Regions from separate parts of the Neobacillus sp. DFD-2R genome, predicted to be linked through region 1. Evidence: riboswitches for the same ligand, from Rfam matches in the RefSeq annotation. Region 1 holds a riboswitch; each other region holds the start of a gene.
The links. A riboswitch is a leader RNA that binds a small molecule or an ion and turns the genes downstream of it on or off. The one in region 1 is predicted to bind lysine.
Positions count from the first base shown of each region.

Region 2: linked by a shared signal. The riboswitch ahead of AC3ANV_RS10105 (amino acid permease) and the one ahead of dapA (4-hydroxy-tetrahydrodipicolinate synthase) in region 1 are both predicted to bind lysine.
Region 3: linked by a shared signal. The riboswitch ahead of AC3ANV_RS06555 (aspartate kinase) and the one ahead of dapA (4-hydroxy-tetrahydrodipicolinate synthase) in region 1 are both predicted to bind lysine.

Region 1 is NZ_CM173228.1:3,429,582-3,432,867, forward strand. Features, by position in the region: gene AC3ANV_RS17195 (hypothetical protein) at 1-184, opposite strand, end outside; gene AC3ANV_RS17200 (D-2-hydroxyacid dehydrogenase) at 430-1,362, opposite strand; lysine riboswitch at 1,528-1,707, shown strand; gene dapA (4-hydroxy-tetrahydrodipicolinate synthase) at 1,837-2,724, shown strand; gene AC3ANV_RS17210 (acyl-CoA thioesterase) at 2,935-3,286, opposite strand, start outside.
Region 2 is NZ_CM173228.1:2,018,414-2,021,699, reverse strand. Features, by position in the region: gene AC3ANV_RS10115 (DMT family transporter) at 1-121, opposite strand, end outside; gene AC3ANV_RS10110 (YitT family protein) at 290-1,105, opposite strand; lysine riboswitch at 1,436-1,625, shown strand; gene AC3ANV_RS10105 (amino acid permease) at 1,724-3,190, shown strand.
Region 3 is NZ_CM173228.1:1,361,301-1,364,586, forward strand. Features, by position in the region: gene uvrC (excinuclease ABC subunit UvrC) at 1-1,163, shown strand, start outside; lysine riboswitch at 1,231-1,408, shown strand; gene AC3ANV_RS06555 (aspartate kinase) at 1,520-2,740, shown strand; gene AC3ANV_RS06560 (YslB family protein) at 2,846-3,286, opposite strand, start outside.

The sequences.
Region 1 (3,286 bases):
TCAGATCCCAATAAAGTTCATTTTTTCGATGGTAAAAAAAATTTCCGTCTTGCGACTTCATAATCGTTAGTGTCCCCTTTGGATTTTCAGTTTCCAGGGTAAGATAAAATTTTTCTCCATTCCAATAGGCAAATGTCTCGAAGTTTGTAAGAAAATCCGCTACCTCCCATTTGCTGCTAATCAACGTATTTCCTCCTCTCATTAATAAGTGTATAAAGTGTATGATTGGCTTTTGAAAATCAGTACCTCCAATCGAATATATTAGTATGTTTTTTGATTATGGCAAGAATACCCTTTCCATTCAATCATCTTGTTAGGAAGACAAACATGGTTTCTGATAAATAAACTTTATTAAATTCGTTTTGAAAATCCAAAAAGAGCACTCACCAACGAATGAGTACTCTCTTCTTCATTTTTACAAAAAACAATTTAATAGCCTTTTTTTGTATCCACCTTATTATGAAGGGGCTTATTTTCTTCAATGTTTTTCAGTGTTTCGATAAAACATGCAGCACCCTCATTAGGTGTTGTTACAGCAGAAATATGTGGGGTGATATGTATATTTGGATGATTCCAAAATGGATGATTCTCGGGAAGCGGCTCTTGTGAAAATACATCGAGAACGGCAAATCTGACATGATTATCATTTAAAGCATTTAGTAAGGCTTCCTCATCAAGGGATGCACCCCTTCCCACATTAATAAGTCCTGCATTTGATAAATGTGAAAAGAGATTCTCATCGAATAAATTTGCTGTTTGTTCGGTTAATGGCAAGGTATTAATGATGTAATTCATTTCACTTAATCGTGAAAAATGGGAACAAGCCGGCATAACCTCGTGAAAATAATCTTTTTCCTTCCCGCTTAAAGATACACCGTATACTTCTACTCCAAGTCCAGCCAAAATCTTAGCCGTTTTTTGTCCAATCTCACCGGTTCCATAGATCATGACCTTTTGTTCATTCAATAACTTCGGAGTTATGGGCTGCCATTTATTTTGGCGCTTTATTTCATGAAATTGGTCGTGAAACTGTAAATCTTTCAGGATGTAGCTTAAACAATACTCTGCAATTCTTTGTCCAAAGGAACAAATGGTTCTTGTTAGTAAAACAGCTTCCTTCCAGTCTTTTTTAAATAAAAAACGGTCAACGCCCGCACCCAGGGAGTGTACCCATTTTACATGACTATAATCATAATTAGATTTTAAATTGAAAGAAACTAAAGCGTCGGCCCACCCTAAATCAGCCTGGGTAAGCCCATCCTCAGGCTTATAGCGAAAATTTTGACGGAAGTCTTCCTTTTCTATTAAAGTCTTTAGTTCTTTGTACATTGGGCTAACCACTAGGATATTATTTACTATCATTCTTTTCCCACCTCTATTTTATTTTACACGAGTGACTAATTTCTTCATTATATAAAAACCCAAAAAATAAAGTTAGATAAAAGATATCCAAATACCCTTGTATTAAAAGGAATTTCCTGTTATATTACATACAATTAAATATTTTTCTTACTTCAAACCTTTTGAAGTGAGGATAGAGGCGCAAAGACCATTAGTACGCAATGTGAGGATAATGAGATCCATTGACGATTGTGGAAAGGGGAATTTGCCGAAGCTAAAAGATTCTCATTATTCTTGAAGCTGGTTCAGCTATTGAAGAAATACTGAACTGTCATATAGGAAACTATATGGAGGGCTATCTCACGCATGGGAACTTGTTTTTATTGAATGTTTCTACTGCAACAGCGAACCCTCGTTGTTGCTTTTTTGCGTTGATTTTGAACGGCCTTAACCACCACCTCTAATTTTAAAAATCTATTAAAAGGGTGAGAAATTATGAATTTTGGCCAGATTTTAACTGCAATGGTTACGCCATTTGATCAAAATGGCGAGGTTGATTTTAACGCGACGAGAGCTTTAGTCAATTATTTAATTGCTAATGGAACGGATGGATTAGTTATTGCCGGTACCACCGGCGAGTCCCCTACCTTAACAACAGAAGAAAAAGTAGCGTTGTTTAAATTTGTTGTAGAGGTTGTCGATGGTAGAATTCCGGTTATTGCCGGGACTGGATCAAATAACACGAAAGCCTCCATCAGCTTAACAAGTCTTGCTGAGGAAGCAGGAGTGGATGGGATTATGCTCGTCGTTCCATACTACAACAAACCGTCTCAAGAAGGATTATATCAACATTTTAAAGCGATTGCCGAATCAACACGATTACCGGTTATGCTTTACAATATCCCGGGACGAAGCGTTGTTAACATGTCTGTAGAGACCATTGTCCGTCTTTCGAAGATTGACAATATTGTTTCCATAAAAGAAGCAAGCGGTAACTTGGATGCCATGTCAGACATCATTAGCCAAACCCCAAATGACTTTACATTGTACAGTGGTGATGATGGTTTAACTTTACCGGTATTAGCGATCGGCGGAACCGGAATTATTTCCGTTGCTTCCCATATCATTGGGAATGAAATGCAAGAAATGATTAGTAATTTTAAAAACGGCAATCTCCAGGATGCTGCTTCAGCGCATCGCAGACTGCTTCCAATAATGAAAGCATTATTTTCCGCACCAAATCCAACACCTGTAAAAGCAGCATTAAATATGACCGGAATCAATGTTGGCGGTGTCCGCTTACCATTGGTTCCAATAAATGATGCAGAAAAAAAGGCGCTGGAAAGTATTCTTGCAGCTGACAAAACAGAAGTACTTATCTAATTCGATTAAAATTGCTTTTTGTATTCCTTAAGGAATACAAGAAAAAATAGGCTGCATCACTCCAAAATGATTTGGAATGAAGGCAGCCTATTTTTTGCTATCTATAATTCACATTTCGCCAGGTAAGTCAAAAGCACCATGTGTTTTTAAATAGTATTTTGCTCAACTCTGATTAAATTCCTATCAGAAAGTTTCATTGCGGACAGTCCGCTAAACGAATTCCTTTAAAGCATTTTCGTCCCATGGATAATTCGTTGTTAAAAACTCTGCCAGTTCTTTACTTTTTTGTTTTCTTTCTTTACGCATTTTTGCTCGGTCAGGTGCTGTTTCATGTAATTTTTTCTCTTCCGCTGTTTCCGGAATGACTTGTGGAACACGCGCCGGGCGTTTATTTTCATCAAGTGCGACAAATGTTAATAGAGCAGTTGCTGCCACCTTACGTTCACCGCTTTTTAAATTTTCAGCAATAATCTTTACGAACACTTCCATTGATGACGTACCTGTCCATGTTACATAGGAATCAAAATGGACGGAATCAGTTGTTCGAATAGGATGTAAAAAG
Region 2 (3,286 bases), 1.4 Mb from region 1:
AGAAATACCTTAATGAAGAACTCCAAATCCAACTTCCTCCTGCCAGGTCCATCTTCCTGTTAAGAATAAATGTAAATGCAAAAAAGAAAGCGGCAAAAATGCCTAATATAATGGACCGCATTGATTCCCTTCCCTTCTTTTTTCTGTTTCAATTCCAACCCTTTTTACTATAGCCATAGGATTTTTATCCATTATTTTAGTATATCAGAATTCAGAATTATTTGTTGATACTAAAAAAATCGATTTAATAATTAACTGAAATAAAAATAACCCCATTCCGGGGTTATTTTTATTTCGGGCTTGGTCGATGAAAAAGCCCCATAACTTCTATCGTTTCAGTAATATTAACGAATGCATCTGTGTCGACCTCCGAAATGAGGTTCTTTACTTCATTTAGTTCATAACGGGAAATTACAGTAACTAAAATATTACGTTTATCATTCGAATAACCGCCAACACCATCCATGATTGTTAAGCCTCTATACAAATTGGTAAGCAAATGCTTCCTCATTTCCTCACCCTTATTGGTAATAATCATGATTGTCAGCTTCGCATGATCAGTGTATATGGTATCCACAACTTTTCCGGTTACATAGATGGAAACTAATGTATTAAGCGCCGAATCCCAATTAAACAAAAAGCCACTGATTACGATAACAACTGCGTTCATACCCGAAAGCAAAACACCGATTGGAAAGTCTCTTTTTCTCGCAATAATCATACCAATGATGTCAAATCCGCCAGTTGATCCTGAACAACGGAAGACAATCCCTACCCCCAGTCCTGTTAAGGCACCACCGAAGATCGAAGATAGAATTGTATCCTTCGCAATTTCATGGACAGGAACTAAATATAGACCTAAAGATATAATCAATACAGAAAAGATTGAATTCAAGACAAACTTTTTGCCAATCATTTTATATCCGATAATTAATAACGGAAAGTTCAATAGGAAGTTTGCCAGCCCTGTATTAAGAGGAGTAATCATCCCCAAAATCATTGAGATCCCGCTTAGCCCACTACTTAACACTTCATGGGGGATTAAGAAAAGGTTAAATCCCACTACAACGATAAGGGATCCGATAATAATTCCAATAAATCTCACGGAAAAGTCCTCCTCACACCTGCCATATTTCTTTTAGAAAATAATACCGATTCTTATCGCTAATGTAAATTTAAAAGTTTTTTATAATAATAATAAATTATCTGTCAATTACAATTTTGTTGCTTCTTTACCCATTTCCCACTCGTTTTTTCAATACAAACTAAAGATTAACTTGATTCTTAAAGTGAATATTTATACACATAAAATCAATATTCATGCTATAATATAATTTTGCTCTGTTATATTTTTAACGAGAATACATTGACAATTTTACAATAGTATTTATACTTTAGGAGTATATTAATTTCATATCATAAATCCTCATCAAACCGATGAGGTAGAGGTCGCGGTTTTTATTAGTATAACGGATGAGATGCAGAGATATCCCTGACTCCGTTAGAAAGGAAAAGCTGCCGAAGTGTGCTTTCATCTCTGGAAAAGCATGCTGGGGCTGTCTCCAAATAGGAACAGAACTGTCACGTTTGGCCCTGCCAGCCATTCGTGTTGAGCTATCTTTCGGAAGGTATGATGCGGGGTATTGACAATGCCATCGATTCTACTTCGATGGTATTTTTTATTCCAAACTCCTTCCAAAAATAAATAAAAGGAGTCAAGACAATGCAAACTGCACGTGTAATAAAAGAAAGTTATACACCTAAAAATGAAGCAACGGAATTAAAACGAAGCTTAAAAGCTCGTCACCTTACAATGATTTCACTGGGAGGAACAATTGGTACCGGTTTATTTCTTGCCAGTGGTGGAGCTATCCATTCTGCCGGTCCCGGAGGTGCCCTTCTTTCCTATCTTGTAATTGGTGTCATGGTTTATTTTTTAATGACCAGCCTTGCCGAAATGGGTGCCTATATGCCTGTTGCAGGAAGCTTTAGCACATATGCAAACAAATTTGTAGATCCTTCCCTCGGCTTCGCCCTTGGGTGGAATTACTGGTATAACTGGGCGATTACAATTGCTGCCGAATTATCTGCGGTAACGATGATTATGAAGTTCTGGTTTCCGCATACTCCTTCATTTATATGGAGCGCAGTCTTTTTAATCATTATGTTTCTATTAAATTATCTTTCTGTAAAGGGTTTCGGGGAGGCTGAATACTGGTTCTCACTTATTAAAGTAGTTACCGTTATTATCTTTGTTATTGCTGGTGCATTGATGATTTTTGGGATTATGGGTGGTCACGTAATCGGCTTTAAAAACTTCACGATTGGCGATGCACCATTCCATGGCGGCTTTATGTCCATGCTGGGAATCTTTATGGCAGCTGGCTTCTCCTTCCAAGGAACAGAACTTTTAGGGGTTGCTGCAGGAGAAACGGATGACCCGTCCAAATCAATTCCTCGTGCTGTAAAACAAGTATTCTGGCGTATTCTTTTATTCTATGTATTAGCTATCCTAGTAATTGGACTTTTGATTCCTTATACAAACAGTTCTTTGGCAAATAGTGATGTAAGTGTATCTCCTTTTACACTTGTTTTTCAAAAGGCAGGAATTGCCTTCGCTGCATCTGTTATGAATGCTGTCATTTTAACAGCAGTATTATCTGCAGGAAATTCAGGAATGTACGCTTCAACTCGTATGCTGTGGGATTTAGCACGTCAAGGCAATGCACCTAAATTCCTTGGTAAATTAAACAAAAATGGTGTACCCGTTAATGCATTAATTGTCACTTCGTTAGTAGGTACGCTCGCATTCCTTGCTTCTTTATTTGGAGATGGCACTGTTTATGTATGGTTATTAAACGCTTCCGGAATGTCGGGATTTATCGCATGGCTCGGAATTGCCATTTGTCATTACCGTTTCCGGAAGGCATATGTTGCCCAAGGTAAAGACTTAAACTTATTACCTTATAAATCAAAATTCTTCCCATTTGGACCAATCTTCGCTTTTGCTGTCTGTGGATTTGTTGTTTTAGGACAAAACTACTCAGCATTTATGGGAGATCATGTCGATTGGAATGGCGTTTTAGTTTCTTACATCGGTTTACCATTGTTCCTGATTTTATGGCTTGTCTATAAATTTACGAAAAAGACAAAGGTTATTCCTTTACAGAAATGTGATTTATCAAATTAATTACGCTAGCACGCAATTGCGCGTGCTATTTTTTTATCCCATAAACTCAGAAAATTTCGAATGTTTTATCCATTTTATTAATTCCGCGGATTTTTT
Region 3 (3,286 bases), 2.1 Mb from region 1:
AAATGAACAGTGCGGCAGAAGAGTTAGATTTTGAGAGAGCCAAGGATTTTCGCGATAAAATCATCCATATTGAAACAATTATGGAGAAGCAAAAAATAACAATGACGGATTTTACCGATCGAGATGTCTTTGGGTATGCGGTTGATAAAGGGTGGATGTGTGTCCAGGTCTTTTTTGTCCGTCAAGGAAAACTCATTGAAAGAGATGTTTCAACTTTTCCAATTTATAATGAGCCTGAGGAAGAAATTTTAACCTTCTTGGGACAGTTTTATACGAAACCGAATCATTTTAAACCAAAAGAGATCCTTATTCAGGATGAAATTGATTTGAATTTGGCGGAACAGCTTCTTGAGATAAAGGTGCTAAAGCCGCAGCGCGGACAGAAAAAGGACCTCGTTAAAATGGCTATCAAAAATGCGAAGATTGCTTTGAATGAGAAATTTTCGCTGATTGAAAAAGATGAAGAAAGAACAACGAAGGCGATTGAAACGTTAGGAAACCTGCTTGGTATTTATACCCCGCATCGGATCGAGGCATTTGATAATTCCAATATTCAGGGTACGGACCCTGTTTCGGCTATGGTTGTTTTTATTGACGGTAAGGCAAATAAACGGGAATACCGGAAGTATAAAATTAAATCAGTACAGGGGCCCGATGATTATGAATCAATGAGGGAAGTGACGAGAAGAAGGTACTCTCGCGCTTTGAAGGAAAACCTTCCGCTTCCGGATTTAATTATTATTGACGGCGGCAAAGGGCATGTTGAGGCTGTAAGAGATGTTTTGGAGAATGAACTGGGTTTGGACATACCATTATCAGGACTTGTAAAAGATGAAAAACACCGAACATCACAATTGCTTTACGGTAATCCATTGGAAATTGTTCCGCTGGCAAGAAACAGCCAGGAATTTTATTTGCTGCAAAGAATTCAGGATGAAGTCCACCGATTTGCGATTACGTTTCATCGTCAAATTCGCGGGAAAAGTGCTTTTCAATCCCTTCTGGATGATATTCCTGGAATTGGCGAAAAACGAAAAAAATTATTATTAAAACATTTTGGCTCAGTGAAAAAAATGAAGGAAGCAGGTATCGAGGAGTTTACGGCAATTGGAATCCCTGCCAATGTAGCAGAAGAATTAATCAACAAACTTCGTACAGAGTGATTGTCAGAAAAAAATGGCTATGCTATAATGAATGAAAATTTAATTTACTATCACTTTTAAGTGTTAAAGTGAAGGTAGAGGTGCGAGCTTCAAGAGTAAAGGTTCTGAGAAGGATGAGCTTCAATGAAGAACTTTGAAAGGGAATGTTCGCCGAAGTGGAGAGAGTCTCATTTCTTTCTTTGCTGGTCCTGTATTGAATAAATGCCGGATTGTCAGGACGTATGTCTTGGAGAGCTATCTTACATTGTCTGCACAAATTTTTTTTGTGTTATTCAAGCAATGAGATGCCTTCTCATTGCTTTTTTTGTTTTTTAGAGAAAACTAAAGTTTAGCATCAATTGAAAGAAGGGGAAACAATGGGATTAATAGTTCAAAAATTCGGTGGAACTTCCGTTGGAAGTGTTGAAAGAATTTTAAATGTAGCTGAATGTGTAAGGCAAGAAACGGAAAAAGGCAACAATGTTGTTGTCGTCGTTTCAGCGATGGGAAAATCAACAGACCAACTCGTCAATCTGGCAAAAGAAATTTCCCCTCAGCCTAATAAAAGGGAAATGGATATGCTTTTAACGACCGGGGAACAGGTGACAATTGCCTTGTTGTCAATGGCTTTAAATCAAAAAGGATTGGGTGCCGTTTCTTTTACAGGCTGGCAGGCAGGAATCATCACAGAACCAATTCACGGAAATGCCCGAATTACGAAAATAAATACTGAGGCAATTGAGAGTGAGTTATCGGCCGGGAAGGTTGTAATTGTTGCCGGCTTCCAGGGAATCACTGAAAATGGTGAAATTACCACTCTTGGCCGTGGCGGCTCCGACACAACTGCAGTAGCTTTAGCGGCGGCATTAAAAGCAGATAAGTGCGATATCTATACCGATGTGACCGGGGTTTTCACAACAGACCCAAGGTATATCAAAAATGCACGTAAACTATTATCTGTCTCCTATGATGAAATGCTTGAGCTTGCCAATTTGGGTGCAGGGGTGTTACATCCGAGGGCAGTTGAGTTTGCTAAAAATTATAATGTTCGGCTTGAGGTTCGCTCAAGCATGGAGAAAATTGAAGGAACAGTCATTGAGGGGGAAGCAACAATGGAACAAAATTTAGTTGTCCGTGGAGTCGCATTTGAAGAAGAAATTACTAAAGTTACCGTATTAGGCTTAACAAATTCATTAACCAGCCTATCAACAATTTTTACAACATTAGCTCATAATCATATCAACGTAGACATTATCATTCAAAGTACAACAGAAGCAGAAACAGCAAATCTTTCCTTCTCTATTAAAACGGAAGATTTAATGGAAACCTTACGTGTACTTGAAGATAATAAAGAATCATTGAACTATGACCAACTTGATGCCGAAAACAAACTAGCTAAAGTATCTATTGTCGGCTCAGGAATGATCTCCAATCCGGGGGTAGCGGCAAGAATGTTTGAAGTCCTTGCAGCAAACGATATCCAAGTAAAAATGGTCAGCACTTCAGAAATCAAAGTATCAGCCGTCGTCGAAGAAAAAAACATGCTTAAAGCAGTCGAAGCCCTGCATGAAGCGTTCGGACTTTCACAAGGTGCCTGACACCGTTGGTGGACATTTTCGGGAAATGTCCACCTTGGGTGGATAAACAAAAAAAGAAAAGCTTTCATAGGGAGAGTCAATTTTCCTATGAAAGCTTTTATCCTTTTAGATTTGATCTTTTTTATCCCATTTGACGGTGAATTGGACTTTATTGGATTTTTTGACAGGATGTTCAAAGGTTTCGGCAATGACCTCTTTTTGGAGTTCAATTTGTTGGGCTAAAAACCCGGCTTCCAGTTGAAAAAAATGCTCGGCTTTCGATTTTACCCGCGATACTATGAGAGGGCTCATTAGCTCAAATTCCATTTCATCCTTATTTTCACTTTTAATCTCTAATTGGCCCCAAGAGGCTGAGGAGAAAAATTCAATAATTTCATCATAAGTATGCAAAGGATATTTTCTCGCCAGTCGTTTGCCGGCCCAGTACAGGATTTCCGGGGTATCTTTGCCCAGAATCTCAGGCAAAACGGTTTCCCTGATTAATTCATAACCAAAAATTGAAACAGTTCTTGATTCATCTGAATTGATATCACGTTCTATTACAGT